Regions from separate parts of the Nanhaiella sioensis genome, predicted to be linked through region 1. Evidence: a T-box and tRNA genes for the amino acid it is inferred to sense, from the RefSeq annotation. Region 1 holds a T-box; the other holds one or more tRNA genes.
The links. The T-box of region 1 lies ahead of tyrS (tyrosine--tRNA ligase). A T-box ahead of a tRNA ligase gene usually reads a tRNA of that ligase, here a tRNA-Tyr.

Region 1 (6,660 bases):
TTATTTGTTATAACAAAGGTATGTGGGGAATTCTTATTTTGTAGATACAGAAGAAAGTTTTAGTAAACACAAGATAGATTGTGTTTGATAGGGGGATGTTCAGAAGATAAAAGAATGAGAGATTAAATGTATAATATGTTAAATTCACCTAATGATATTCAACAATATGGCGCAAGAATATGGTATAGCGAGTTCCCGACTATACCTATTAAAAATAGGACAACCACAAATGTTACTGGCAGAACTCATAATACGAAATGGCGCGTATATCGATTAACGCGCCATTTCGTATGTCTATTCATGAAATGAAAGAGTATTCTCTAATTAAATGGAAATTCATGTTAAAATATTGGTAGTTATGTGAAGTAGTTGAAAGGAGCGATATGAATGGATTTAGGAGCCCCACTAGCATTAGGAAATACTGCGAAAATTTATCTATATCATGACAGGATTGTCAAAATATTTAATGACTATTTGCCTCCTACAGAAGCTTTATATGAGGCAAATAAACAAAAATATGCCTATTCATGTGGATTACCTGTTCCTAAAGTTTATGATGTAACAAAAATAAATGGAAAACAAGCAATAATAATGGAATATATTTATGGGCGAACGATGGGTGACCTTCTATTACAAAACAGTGATCAAGTAGAATACTATATGAATATTTCCATTGATATACAACAACAAATCCATATGGTTAAGGCTGATCCAATTGAGACAATGTCTGAAAAATTAACACGTCAAATTGATGAAGCTCCTAATTTAAGTAATACCTATAAGTCAACTTTAATTCATCATTTAAATTCGATGACTTTTGAAAAAAGGCTTTGCCATGGAGATTTTCATTTGTTTAATTTGATTATGTCAGAGAATAAAGTGATAATTTTAGATTGGGTTGATTCGAGTGCAGGAGATTTTTATGCAGACATATGTCGTACTTACATTTTATATTTTAATTTTTCAAAAGAAATAGCTGATATGTACTTAAGGCTTTATTGTGAGAAAAACAAATTATCTAATGACGATATTCTTAAGTGGGTTCCAATTATTGCGGCGGCAAAATTATCTGAGAATATATCGACTGAAGAATCTGAAAGTCTTATAGATATAATAAGCAATTTCATACCTCATATACCTTATTAGGTGTATTCTTCTAATAATATGATGAGGACTGAGGTATGTGACTAGTCTTAATGAATTCTATAAAAATTGAGGAGAGATTTTTTGAGGAAGAAAAGGTATATAATATTAGGTCTATTTGTAATATGTATAGTTGTAATCACAATTTACATGAAAAAGCCAAACAATAGTGAATTTGTTAAGTGGTTTAAAGAAAGTTATAACGTTCGGTGTGAAGATGCTGATTGTTATGTTATAAACATAGGTAACCAATATGAAAAAACAAAAGATAATAGATTTTATTTTGCAGAAGGGTACTATGATAACTCAATAGGTTTATTCGCAATGGCAATGCAAACAAAACGAGTTTATAGAAAAGTTGGTGAATCTAATCAATTTTTTATTATCGAAGTAAAGGGGTTTTTCGGAAATTTCAAGGTATTAGAATTAAGACCAAATAAAGTAGATATATCTCAACTGGAGTATGATTTTAAGAATAATTAATATGAATCTGTTATTCAGCAAAATGGCGCTTTTCAGTAATAGAATTGTGTTTATCAATAATGATTTGTTATTATTTTTTTTTATAAAGTTGATTTATTATTATATGTTCTGTAAAATGATTAAAAATTAAAATAATAACATAAGTGATGATAGGATTTAGTAGTTTATTATCTCCCTGTATTTAGAGATCTGATGGTTGGTGGAAATCAGAACAAAGATAAGAACGAATTACCTCCTTGAACTTTCTTTGTGAACACAAATTAGCAAAGAACGGATGAACCGTTATTCGATATAAGTGGAAGAGGAATCTTCAATTAAGGGTGGTACCGCGTTAACCACGTCCCTTTTTAGGGACGTGGTTTTTTATATATAGAGGAGGAAGAATAAATGGGAAATGTCGAGAAACTTACTTATGAACAAGCAATGGAGGTTGAGAGGCAACTGAGAATATACAAAAATGGGGTTCAAGAAATTATTCCAGAAGCAGAACTGAAAGATAAGATTTCAAGATCTTTATTAGAGAATGAGCCATTAAAAATTAAATTAGGTTTAGATCCTTCAGCTCCTGATGTTCATTTAGGTCATACTGTTGTATTGAATAAACTGAAACAATTTCAAAATAATGGGCACATTGTTCAATTAATTATAGGTGATTTTACTGGGAAAATAGGAGATCCTACTGGTAAATCTGCAGAGAGAAAGCAATTAACTGATGAAGAAGTAAAGAAAAATGCTAAAACATATTTTGATCAATTTAGTAAAGTATTGGATATGGATAAAGTAGAGTTATATTACAATTCAAGATGGCAGTCATCACTGAATTTCGAAGATATAATTCAACTTTCATCAAAAATAACCGTTGCACGTTTAATTGAGAGAAATGATTTCTCTAATCGTATAGCTACAGGGAAACCAATTTCTCTTCACGAATTTTTCTATCCTCTAATGCAGGGATATGATTCAGTTGTTTTAGAAAGTGATGTTGAGTTAGGTGGAACTGATCAACATTTTAACGTTTTAATGGGAAGACATCTACAAGAGCATTATGGAAAAGAAAAGCAAGTGGTGATGATGCTACCATTAATAGAGGGTCTAGACGGTGTAGAAAAGATGTCAAAATCAAAGAACAACTATATAGGTATTGAAGAAGAACCTAGCCAAATGTTCGGAAAAACTATGTCAATACCTGATAGTTTAATACTCAAATATTTTAACCTAGTAACGGACTTATCAATAGAGGAAAAGCAACAAATATCTCAGGGGTTAAAAGACGGTTCTCTCCATCCAAGGGATGCGAAAATCTACTTAAGTAAAACTATAGTAGATATATTTCATGGTAAAGAAGCTTCAGAAAAATCAGAAGAACACTTTAGAACAGTATTCCAAAAAGGTTCAATTCCTAAAGACATACCAGAAGTAAAGTGGAATGAATCTCTTAAGGTACCAATAGTTGAATTATTGGTTAAATTGAGGATGCAAAGCTCCAAAAGTGAGGCTAGAAGAATGATTAACAATGGTGGTATTAGGATTAACACCACTAAGATAAATGACTCAAACCTTGTAGTTGATATCGAAGATGGTATGATACTCCAGGTGGGGAAAAGGAAATTTGTTAAAATAAAAGTATAAATATGTAAAGTCTATCTTCAACAAAACCAGCTAATAGTTTGTCAACATTTTTCAATAAAAAAATTTAATTATCCATGTTATACTAAAATTGTCCATGACAAATAACCTTCCGAATATGCAGTTTGGAAGGTTTTTCATTTGGTAGTTAGATATAGTAACTAGGTTATATCTTGGAAGGTTGTTTTGCTTTTTAATAAGGCATAAATCCAATGTAACAGCTTATTCACACATGCGATAATCGCAACCCTAAATGGTTTACCTTCATCGCGTTTTTTATCATAGAACTCTCGTAGTTTCTTGTTTCGTGCAATGATCTCATCAGTTGTCTTTTGCTTTCTGGAATCACGAATTCCACACCTTACAGCCATATATAGAGATCGTCTTAATCGGCTAGATCCTCGTTTAGTAATTTTGTTTTGAGTAGCTGTAAATCGACCAGAAGAGTAAACACTAGGGTCTATTCCTGCAAATGCAACTAACTTTTTAGGGTGATTAAACCTTTCTATCTCTCCAATTTCTGAGAGGATTGTTGCTGCAATTTTTTCTCCGATACCAGGGATAGATTGGATTATCTCATACTCTTCCATCTCTTCAGCGAGGGCATCTATTTCAGCTGCTAACTTTGATAGGTGCTCTTCGTATTGAAGAACGATATTGATTAATATCTTAAGATTAAAAATGTGACTGTCATACATATTATGTTGAAATGGATTTCTTTCAGCTGCCTCAATAAGTTTCACTGCTTTCTCTTCAGCCCACTTACTTGATCTACTCTTGCACAGAGACGAAATGATGCCGACTAGCTCTGAATTAGATACTTTTAATACAGACTCTGATGTAGGGAATGTATTAAGGACATTTAAAGAGATTCTGGAATATAGATCTCCAAAAACACCTCGATACTCAGGAAATAGTTGATCTAATAGAGTTTGTAATTGTAATTTTGTTTGAGATGAGACACTTACAATTGCCTCCTGTTGTCGGGTTAGGTTTCTCAGATTTAATAAATGAAGTCCTCTTTTTCTATGAGGTTCTAACTCTTCCTTGTAGAAAAGCTGGCAAAGTTGATACGCATCTACAGGGTCTGTCTTTACCTTTCTTAGATTTGTACTACGTGAGCGATGAGACACAAGTGGATTCACCATAATATACACATAGTCTTGTTCATCTAAAAACTGGACAACAGGTGAATGGTAAGAACCAGTTGACTCAAAGATAACCGAAGGTTTCAACCCACCTGATACTTTTGTAACTTCCTCTAAGAAATCTAATAAGCTATTTAAACCATCCAAAGTATGCTTAACACTAAAGCTTTTCCGATAAGCTTTACCTTTATTTAAAAAGGCTTGAACATGGCTCTCTCCTTTTGAAACATCCAGACCAACCACTGGATTCATCTATCAATCCCCTCCTACAAAAATGAATTAGTCGGTAACCCCTAAGCTTCTTGTAATGCCATAGGTTCGCTTGTTAAACGGGATCTATGTCCCAACCAGCCAAAAACATGTTTATACAAGTAGAGGGCGAACAGTTTTGTTGACGGGATCAAGTCCCACTGGCGCTGCGTTCTACCCCGACTACCGCTATCATAAGACCTCATGAAAAAAGGTCAACCAGAAAAAACTGATATGCTCCCCTTAAGGTAGACAGATTAAAAAATAAAATCTGATTACCTTAAGGGGGCTTTTTTATGTCCAATAAATTTTTCTCTATTGAATTTAAACATGAAGTGGTGAGGGCATATAACAACGAAAACTTCACTCTAAAAGAGCTAACAACAATGTACCAAATTCCTAAAAATACTATTTATAAATGGGTAGAGCGATTTGAGAAAAGTGGAATTGATGGGTTAATTGACTCTAAAACATGGAAAAACTACTCCAAAGAATTAAAGGAAGCTGCAGTTAAAGATTATTTGTCAGGGGAATACTCTCAACGTGAGGTTGTTCGTAAATATGAAATTTCGAGTTGTTCCGTCCTTGAGAAATGGGTTTACAAGTATAATAGTCATAGTGAATTAAAAGATACGAAACAAGGAAGGACAAGGACTATGACTAACGGAAGAAATACGACTTGGGAAGAACGGATACAAATTGTAATGGACTGTTTAGAGAATGGCAAAGATTATCAAACAACAGCTGAGACCTACAAGGTCTCTTATCAACAGGTGTACCAATGGGTTAAGAAGTATGAAAATGGTGGAGATGAAGGACTTAAAGATAAACGTGGAAAAAAGAAAGAAGAAGTAAAGCTAACTCCAGAAGAGAAGATTGAACTCCAGATGAAAAAGCTAGAAAGAGAAAATGAGCGCTTACGTGCGGAAAATTTATTCTTAAAAAAGTTAGAGGAAATCGAAAGGAGGCGAAAGTAAGCTGCATTCGATATGAAGACAAGTATATTGCCATTCAGGAACTTAATGAAAGCAAAGGCCTGAGTATTCTATTGCTTTGTGAAGTGGCAGGTATTACGAGAGGTGCTTACTATAAGTGGCTGAAACGGAAGCCTTCGGCACAAGAACTTCAGAACGAAGAGATTATTAAAGAAATGATGGTTCTACATAAGAAGGTCGATGGGATATATGGATATCGTCGAATGACGTTAAATATCAATCGGAAATTTGATGAGAACTTTAATTACAAACGTATTTATAGACTAATGAAGGTAGCCTGCATACAGTCTGTCATTCGAAGAAAGAAAAATTCTTATAAGAGCTCTACTCCTCAACATGTCGCAGAAAATGTGTTAAATCGCGAATTCACGGCAGAAAAACCGAATGAAAAATGGGTAACGGACGTAACGGAATTTAAATATGGAGCATCAAAGAAAGCTTATTTAAGTGCTATTCTCGATCTATATGATGGCTCAATTATTAGTTATGTTTTAGGGAATTCGAATAATAACCTTCTTGTGTTTAATACTCTTGACCGAGCGATAGACCAACTGAACGGGGATTATCCACTAATACATAGTGACCGAGGATTTCAGTACACATCTAAAGGGTTTAAACGAAAAATAGATGCCGCTAAGATGACACAAAGTATGTCGCGAGTAGGTCGATGCATTGATAATGGACCGATGGAATCTTTTTGGGGAGCACTGAAATGTGAGAAGTATTATTTAAATAAATATGAGAACTTTGAAGAATTATCTCAAGCCATAGAAGACTATATACATTTTTATAATTACGATAGGTACCAAAAACGATTAAATGGCCTTAGCCCTATGGAATATAGAGCTAAAGCCGCTTAAGTGACTTTTTATTATTTCCGCTGTCTACTAGACAGGGGGCAGTTCAAACTGGCTAACCTTATATTACGATATGGCGCAAGAATATAGTTAAGGCGATCCTGAGTACCTTAAGGATAAGTCTATTAAGAATGGGCACCAGGTAATTTGCGAATCTTA
Region 2 (6,660 bases), 1.4 Mb from region 1:
GCTTTTGTTTTTGTTTAGTTTTGAGAGAACATTCTCTCAAAATGAAGAAGGTAAACAACAAGCTGACGAAGAAATTCGATGGCTATTTTTTACCGATGTTCCTTGAAAACTAGATAATAACGACACATTCATTGAAGAAAGTGAAAATCTTTTTTCATTATTTGATGACGGTTTGACCGTTGGTCAAATAAAAAAAGCAAATTAGCAACGAGAAGGTCGAGGAAGTAAAGTTCTGGAGCAGCGGAGTGTATCTTGCATACATGAGCAGTGGAAGAACGAAGCTGACGATGAGATTCGAAGTTGATCATTTGTTTAAGGTTAAGTTAGAAAGGGCGCACGGTGAATGCCTTGGCACTAGGAGCCGATGAAGGACGGGACTAACACCGAAATGCTTCGGGGAGCTGTAAGTAAGCATTGATCCGGAGATTTCCGAATGGGGAAACCCACTGTTCGTAATGGAGCAGTATCAATATCTGAATACATAGGGTATTGAAGGCAGACCCGGGGAACTGAAACATCTAAGTACCCGGAGGAAGAGAAAGCAAAAGCGATTTCCTGAGTAGCGGCGAGCGAAACGGAATAAGCCCAAACCAAGAGGCTTGCCTCTTGGGGTTGTAGGACACTCTATACGGAGTTACAAAGGAACGAAGTAGACGAAGCGATCTGGAAAGGTCCGTCGAAGAAGGTAACAACCCTGTAGTTGAAACTTCGTTCCCTCCAGAGTGGATCCTGAGTACGGCGGGACACGTGAAATCCCGTCGGAAGCTGGGAGGACCATCTCCCAAGGCTAAATACTCCCTAGTGACCGATAGTGAACCAGTACCGTGAGGGAAAGGTGAAAAGCACCCCGGAAGGGGAGTGAAAGAGATCCTGAAACCGTGTGCCTACAAGTAGTCAGAGCCCGTTAATGGGTGATGGCGTGCCTTTTGTAGAATGAACCGGCGAGTTACGATCCCGTGCAAGGTTAAGTTGAAGAGACGGAGCCGCAGCGAAAGCGAGTCTGAATAGGGCGAAATAGTACGTGGTCGTAGACCCGAAACCAAGTGATCTACCCATGTCCAGGGTGAAGTTCAGGTAACACTGAATGGAGGCCCGAACCCACGCACGTTGAAAAGTGCGGGGATGAGGTGTGGGTAGGGGTGAAATGCCAATCGAACTTGGAGATAGCTGGTTCTCTCCGAAATAGCTTTAGGGCTAGCCTCAAGTGAAGAGTCTTGGAGGTAGAGCACTGATTGGACTAGGGGCCCCCAACGGGTTACCGAATTCAGTCAAACTCCGAATGCCAAAGACTTATACTTGGGAGTCAGACTGCGAGTGATAAGATCCGTAGTCGAAAGGGAAACAGCCCAGACCACCAGCTAAGGTCCCAAAGTATACGTTAAGTGGAAAAGGATGTGGAGTTGCATAGACAACCAGGATGTTGGCTTAGAAGCAGCCACCATTTAAAGAGTGCGTAATAGCTCACTGGTCGAGTGACTCTGCGCCGAAAATGTACCGGGGCTAAACGTATCACCGAAGCTGTGGACTGTCCTTACGGACAGTGGTAGGAGAGCGTTCTAAGTGCAGCGAAGCTAGACCGAGAGGACTGGTGGAGCGCTTAGAAGTGAGAATGCCGGTATGAGTAGCGAAAGAGGGGTGAGAATCCCCTCCACCGAATGCCTAAGGTTTCCTGAGGAAGGCTCGTCCGCTCAGGGTAAGTCGGGACCTAAGCCGAGGCCGAAAGGCGTAGGCGATGGACAACAGGTTGAGATTCCTGTACCACCTCCTCACCATTTGAGCAATGGGGGGACGCAGAAGGATAGGGTAAGCGCACTGTTGGATATGTGCGTCCAAGCAGTTAGGCTGACAAGTAGGTAAATCCGCTTGTCATAAAGGCTGAGCTGTGATGGCGAGGGAAATATAGTACCGAAGTTCCTGATTCCACACTGCCAAGAAAAGCCTCTAGCGAGGTGAGAGGTGCCCGTACCGCAAACCGACACAGGTAGGCGAGGAGAGAATCCTAAGGTGAGCGAGAGAACTCTCGTTAAGGAACTCGGCAAAATGACCCCGTAACTTCGGGAGAAGGGGTGCTTTTTAGGGTGAATAGCCCTGAGAAGCCGCAGTGAAAAGGCCCAGGCGACTGTTTAGCAAAAACACAGGTCTCTGCGAAGCCGCAAGGCGAAGTATAGGGGCTGACACCTGCCCGGTGCTGGAAGGTTAAGAGGAGGGGTTATCCGTAAGGAGAAGCTCTGAATCGAAGCCCCAGTAAACGGCGGCCGTAACTATAACGGTCCTAAGGTAGCGAAATTCCTTGTCGGGTAAGTTCCGACCCGCACGAAAGGTGTAACGATCTGGGCACTGTCTCAACGAGAGACTCGGTGAAATTATAGTACCTGTGAAGATGCAGGTTACCCGCGACAGGACGGAAAGACCCCGTGGAGCTTTACTGTAGCCTGATATTGAATTTTGGTACAGCTTGTACAGGATAGGTAGGAGCCGTAGAAACCGGAGCGCTAGCTTCGGTGGAGGCGTCGGTGGGATACTACCCTGGCTGTATTGAAATTCTAACCTACGGAGCTAATCGCTTCGGGAGACAGTGTCAGGTGGGCAGTTTGACTGGGGCGGTCGCCTCCTAAAAAGTAACGGAGGCGCCCAAAGGTTCCCTCAGAATGGTTGGAAATCATTCGAAGAGTGCAAAGGCATAAGGGAGCTTGACTGCGAGACCTACAAGTCGAGCAGGGACGAAAGTCGGGCTTAGTGATCCGGTGGTTCCGCATGGAAGGGCCATCGCTCAACGGATAAAAGCTACCCCGGGGATAACAGGCTTATCTCCCCCAAGAGTCCACATCGACGGGGAGGTTTGGCACCTCGATGTCGGCTCATCGCATCCTGGGGCTGTAGTCGGTCCCAAGGGTTGGGCTGTTCGCCCATTAAAGCGGTACGCGAGCTGGGTTCAGAACGTCGTGAGACAGTTCGGTCCCTATCCGTCGTGGGCGTAGGAAATTTGAGAGGAGCTGTCCTTAGTACGAGAGGACCGGGATGGACACACCGCTGGTGTACCAGTTGTCCTGCCAAGGGCATAGCTGGGTAGCTATGTGTGGAAGGGATAAGTGCTGAAAGCATCTAAGCATGAAGCCCCCCTCAAGATGAGATTTCCCATAGCGTAAGCTAGTAAGATCCCTCGAAGATGACGAGGTTGATAGGTCTGAGGTGGAAGCGTGGTGACACGTGGAGCTGACAGATACTAATAGATCGAGGACTTAACCAAGTTAGAAATGCAGAGCAAGCTTTGTTCAATGAATGTCTATTATCTAGTTTTGAAGGAATATCAACTTATTCCTACATATAATGTCTGGTGGCGATAGCGAAGAGGTCACACCCGTTCCCATACCGAACACGGAAGTTAAGCTCTTCAGCGCCGATGGTAGTTGGGGGTTTCCCCCTGTGAGAGTAGGACGTTGCCAGGCTCATTGTTCCACAGTAGCTCAGTGGTAGAGCTATCGGCTGTTAACCGATCGGTCGCAGGTTCGAATCCTGCCTGTGGAGCCATGCTTCCATAGCTCAGCAGGTAGAGCACTTCCATGGTAAGGAAGAGGTCACCGGTTCAAGCCCGGTTGGGAGCTTACAATGAAAAGTATTGGCCCGTTGGTCAAGTGGTTAAGACACCGCCCTTTCACGGCGGTAACACGGGTTCGAATCCCGTACGGGTCACCACGGAGGATTAGCTCAGCTGGGAGAGCACTTGCCTTACAAGCAAGGGGTCGGCGGTTCGATCCCGTCATCCTCCACCATTAAATATTAAGCCGGTGTAGCTCAACTGGTAGAGCAACTGACTTGTAATCAGTAGGTTGGGGGTTCAAGTCCTCTCGCCGGCACCATCTATAAACATATGGAGGGGTAGCGAAGTGGCTAAACGCGGCGGACTGTAAATCCGCTCCCTGAGGGTTCGGCGGTTCGAATCCGTCCCCCTCCACCATGTTTTTTGAATAATAATGGGCTATAGCCAAGCGGTAAGGCAACGGACTTTGACTCCGTCATGCGCTGGTTCGAATCCAGCTAGCCCAGCCACTTTAGTTTTTTGTTTTGAGCCATTAGCTCAGTTGGTAGAGCATCTGACTTTTAATCAGAGGGTCGGAGGTTCGAGTCCTCCATGGCTCACTCTTAAGACGATATCTTTTTGATAGGTAAAAATACATACTACCAGAAACATCTAAATCATGTGATTTAGATGTTTTTTTGTATATATATACAAAATGTTGTTAAGTTGAATCATTGATGCTATTACAGATAAAATATAAGTATAGTCTAGAAGGGGGAAAATGTTGTGATGAAACAAGTATCAATAATTGGGGTACCTATGGATTTAGGACAAATGCGTAGAGGGGTAGATATGGGACCTAGCGCAATTCGTTACGCAGGTGTTACAGAAAGACTTGAGAATTTATCTTATGAAATAGAAGATTTAGGGGATATTGAAATTGGTAAACCTGAGAGAGCAAATGCTATCGTTGAAAATCATAAACTCCGAAACTTGAAAGCGGTTGCTGAAGCGAGTGAACGTTTAGCAGATAAAGTCCAGGGGGTAATTAAAGAAAAACGTTTTCCATTAGTTCTTGGTGGAGATCACAGTATTGCCATTGGAACATTAGCTGGAGTTGCGAAGAGTTATAATAATTTAGGTGTGATATGGTACGATGCTCATGGAGATCTAAACACAGAGGAAACCTCTCCGACAGGAAATATCCATGGAATGCCGTTAGCAACAAGTATGGGTATTGGTCATAAGACCTTAACAGAGATAGCAGGATATACTCCAAAGGTTAAACCTGAAAATATCGTTATTATTGGTGCAAGATCACTTGATGACGGAGAAAAAGAACTTATTAAAGAAAAAGGTATAACTGTTTATACAATGCATGAGATTGATCGTTTAGGTATGGCTAATGTTATGGAGCAGGCTATTAATTACCTTAAAGATCGTACTGATGGTGTACACTTGTCATTAGATTTAGATGGCTTGGATCCACATGATGCTCCAGGTGTAGGCACACCAGTAATTGGTGGGATAAGCTATCGTGAGAGCCATTTAGCAATGGAAATGTTAGCAGAAGCAAATATTATTACATCTGCTGAATTTGTTGAAGTAAACCCTATACTTGATGAAAGAAATACTACAGCTACTGTTGCAGTAGCATTAATTGGCTCGCTATTTGGAGAAAAACTACTTTAATGAATAGATGTATGGACTGTGTTTTTAGGTGGAGTGAAATCTCCACCTAATTTTATTAAGAAACACGTTGACTATAGATAATATAATATATTAGAAATGATTGCTTACTATAAACTCTCTCTTTATTACGAACTTTCCCTTCCTATATCATCGAATTTTGTAATCCTCATGGAAATTATACTATTTTAAACACACCCCTCCTTAATTTTGTTAAAATATTTATATGCATATTTTGAAACCTTTTATAAGTTAGAGACGTAAATAAGCTAGCCGCATGGAGCGGGGGTATGAATAATATGGAAACAATTGTAAAAAAAAGAATAAAACAAGTTATTAAAGGAGATCAAAACGCATTTGCAGAAATTGTAGAGATTTATAAAGATAAAGTATTTCAATTATGCTATAGAATGCTCGGAAATCGTCATGAGGCTGAGGATATTGCCCAAGAAGCTTTTATTCGTGCATATACAAATATTCAAAGCTTTAATCAAGATCTCAAATTCTCGACTTGGTTATACCGAATTGCTACAAATCTTTCAATTGATAGAATTAGGAAAAAGAAACCAGACTATTATTTAGATGCAGAAGTTTCTGGAACAGACGGGCTGACTATGTATTCTAATGTAGCTGCCGATGAAGCTTTGCCTGAAGAAGAGCTTGAGAGACTAGAATTACATGAAACGATCCAAGGCGAAATATTGAAGCTTCCAGAAAAATATCGTACAGTCATCGTATTGAAATATATTGATGAATTACCTTTGAAAGAAATTAGTAAAATATTGGATTTACCTATAGGTACGGTAAAGACACGGATTCATCGTGGTAGAGAAGCATTAAGAAACCAACTTCGAAATGTATAATGAAGGGGTGATTAAAAATGAAATGTCCTGAGAACATTGTTTATTTAATGCATGAATATTTAGATGAAGATATTTCACTAGAAGATAAAAACTTGTTAATTGATCATGTGAAAAGTTGTGAAGACTGTGAGGCGCACTTCCATGAACTTAAAAAATCAATTGCGCTCGTCCAAAGTATTTCACATGTAGAGGCACCTAGCAATTTCACAAATAACGTCATGCAAAGTTTGCCTAAAGAAAAACGATCAGCTGGCGCAAGGCGTTGGTTGAGAAATCATCCTTTTCTAACAGCGGCATCGCTTTTTATCGTCTTAATGGCAGGTAGTATTTTTTCAAACTGGACAGAGGATGACCAGTTTTCTGTATCTAAGCAACCGAATCTAATTATCCAAAACACTACTGTGACCGTTCCAGAAGGTGAAATAGTTGAAGGGCCAGTCATTGTAAAAAATGGTACGCTCAAAATAGAAGGGGAAATTAACGGTGATGCAACAGTGATTAATGGAGATCAGTATCTTGCTTCTGCTGGTAATGTTACGGGCGAAATTAAGGAAATTAATGAATTATTTGAATGGTTATGGTATCATCTAA

Region 2: it has a tRNA-Tyr gene. The T-box ahead of tyrS (tyrosine--tRNA ligase) is inferred to sense a tRNA for this amino acid. The anticodon was not compared.

The regions. Positions count from the first base shown of each region.
Region 1 is NZ_JBKAEG010000001.1:606,103-612,762, reverse strand. It holds gene V1503_RS02830 (phosphotransferase) at 388-1,146, shown strand; gene V1503_RS02825 (hypothetical protein) at 1,228-1,626, shown strand; T-box leader at 1,764-1,974, shown strand; gene tyrS (tyrosine--tRNA ligase) at 2,014-3,255, shown strand; gene V1503_RS02815 (IS110 family RNA-guided transposase) at 3,414-4,652, opposite strand; one part of gene V1503_RS02810 (IS3 family transposase) at 4,946-5,588, shown strand; one part of gene V1503_RS02810 (IS3 family transposase) at 5,588-6,504, shown strand.
Region 2 is NZ_JBKAEG010000001.1:2,017,644-2,024,303, reverse strand. It holds rRNA gene V1503_RS09505 (23S ribosomal RNA) at 317-3,247, shown strand; rRNA gene rrf (5S ribosomal RNA) at 3,331-3,446, shown strand; tRNA gene V1503_RS09495 (tRNA-Asn) at 3,454-3,528, shown strand; tRNA gene V1503_RS09490 (tRNA-Thr) at 3,530-3,602, shown strand; tRNA gene V1503_RS09485 (tRNA-Glu) at 3,619-3,693, shown strand; tRNA gene V1503_RS09480 (tRNA-Val) at 3,695-3,770, shown strand; tRNA gene V1503_RS09475 (tRNA-Thr) at 3,782-3,857, shown strand; tRNA gene V1503_RS09470 (tRNA-Tyr) at 3,871-3,955, shown strand; tRNA gene V1503_RS09465 (tRNA-Gln) at 3,973-4,047, shown strand; tRNA gene V1503_RS09460 (tRNA-Lys) at 4,065-4,137, shown strand; gene rocF (arginase) at 4,307-5,209, shown strand; gene sigW (RNA polymerase sigma factor SigW) at 5,506-6,069, shown strand; gene V1503_RS09445 (anti-sigma factor family protein) at 6,087-6,660, shown strand, end outside.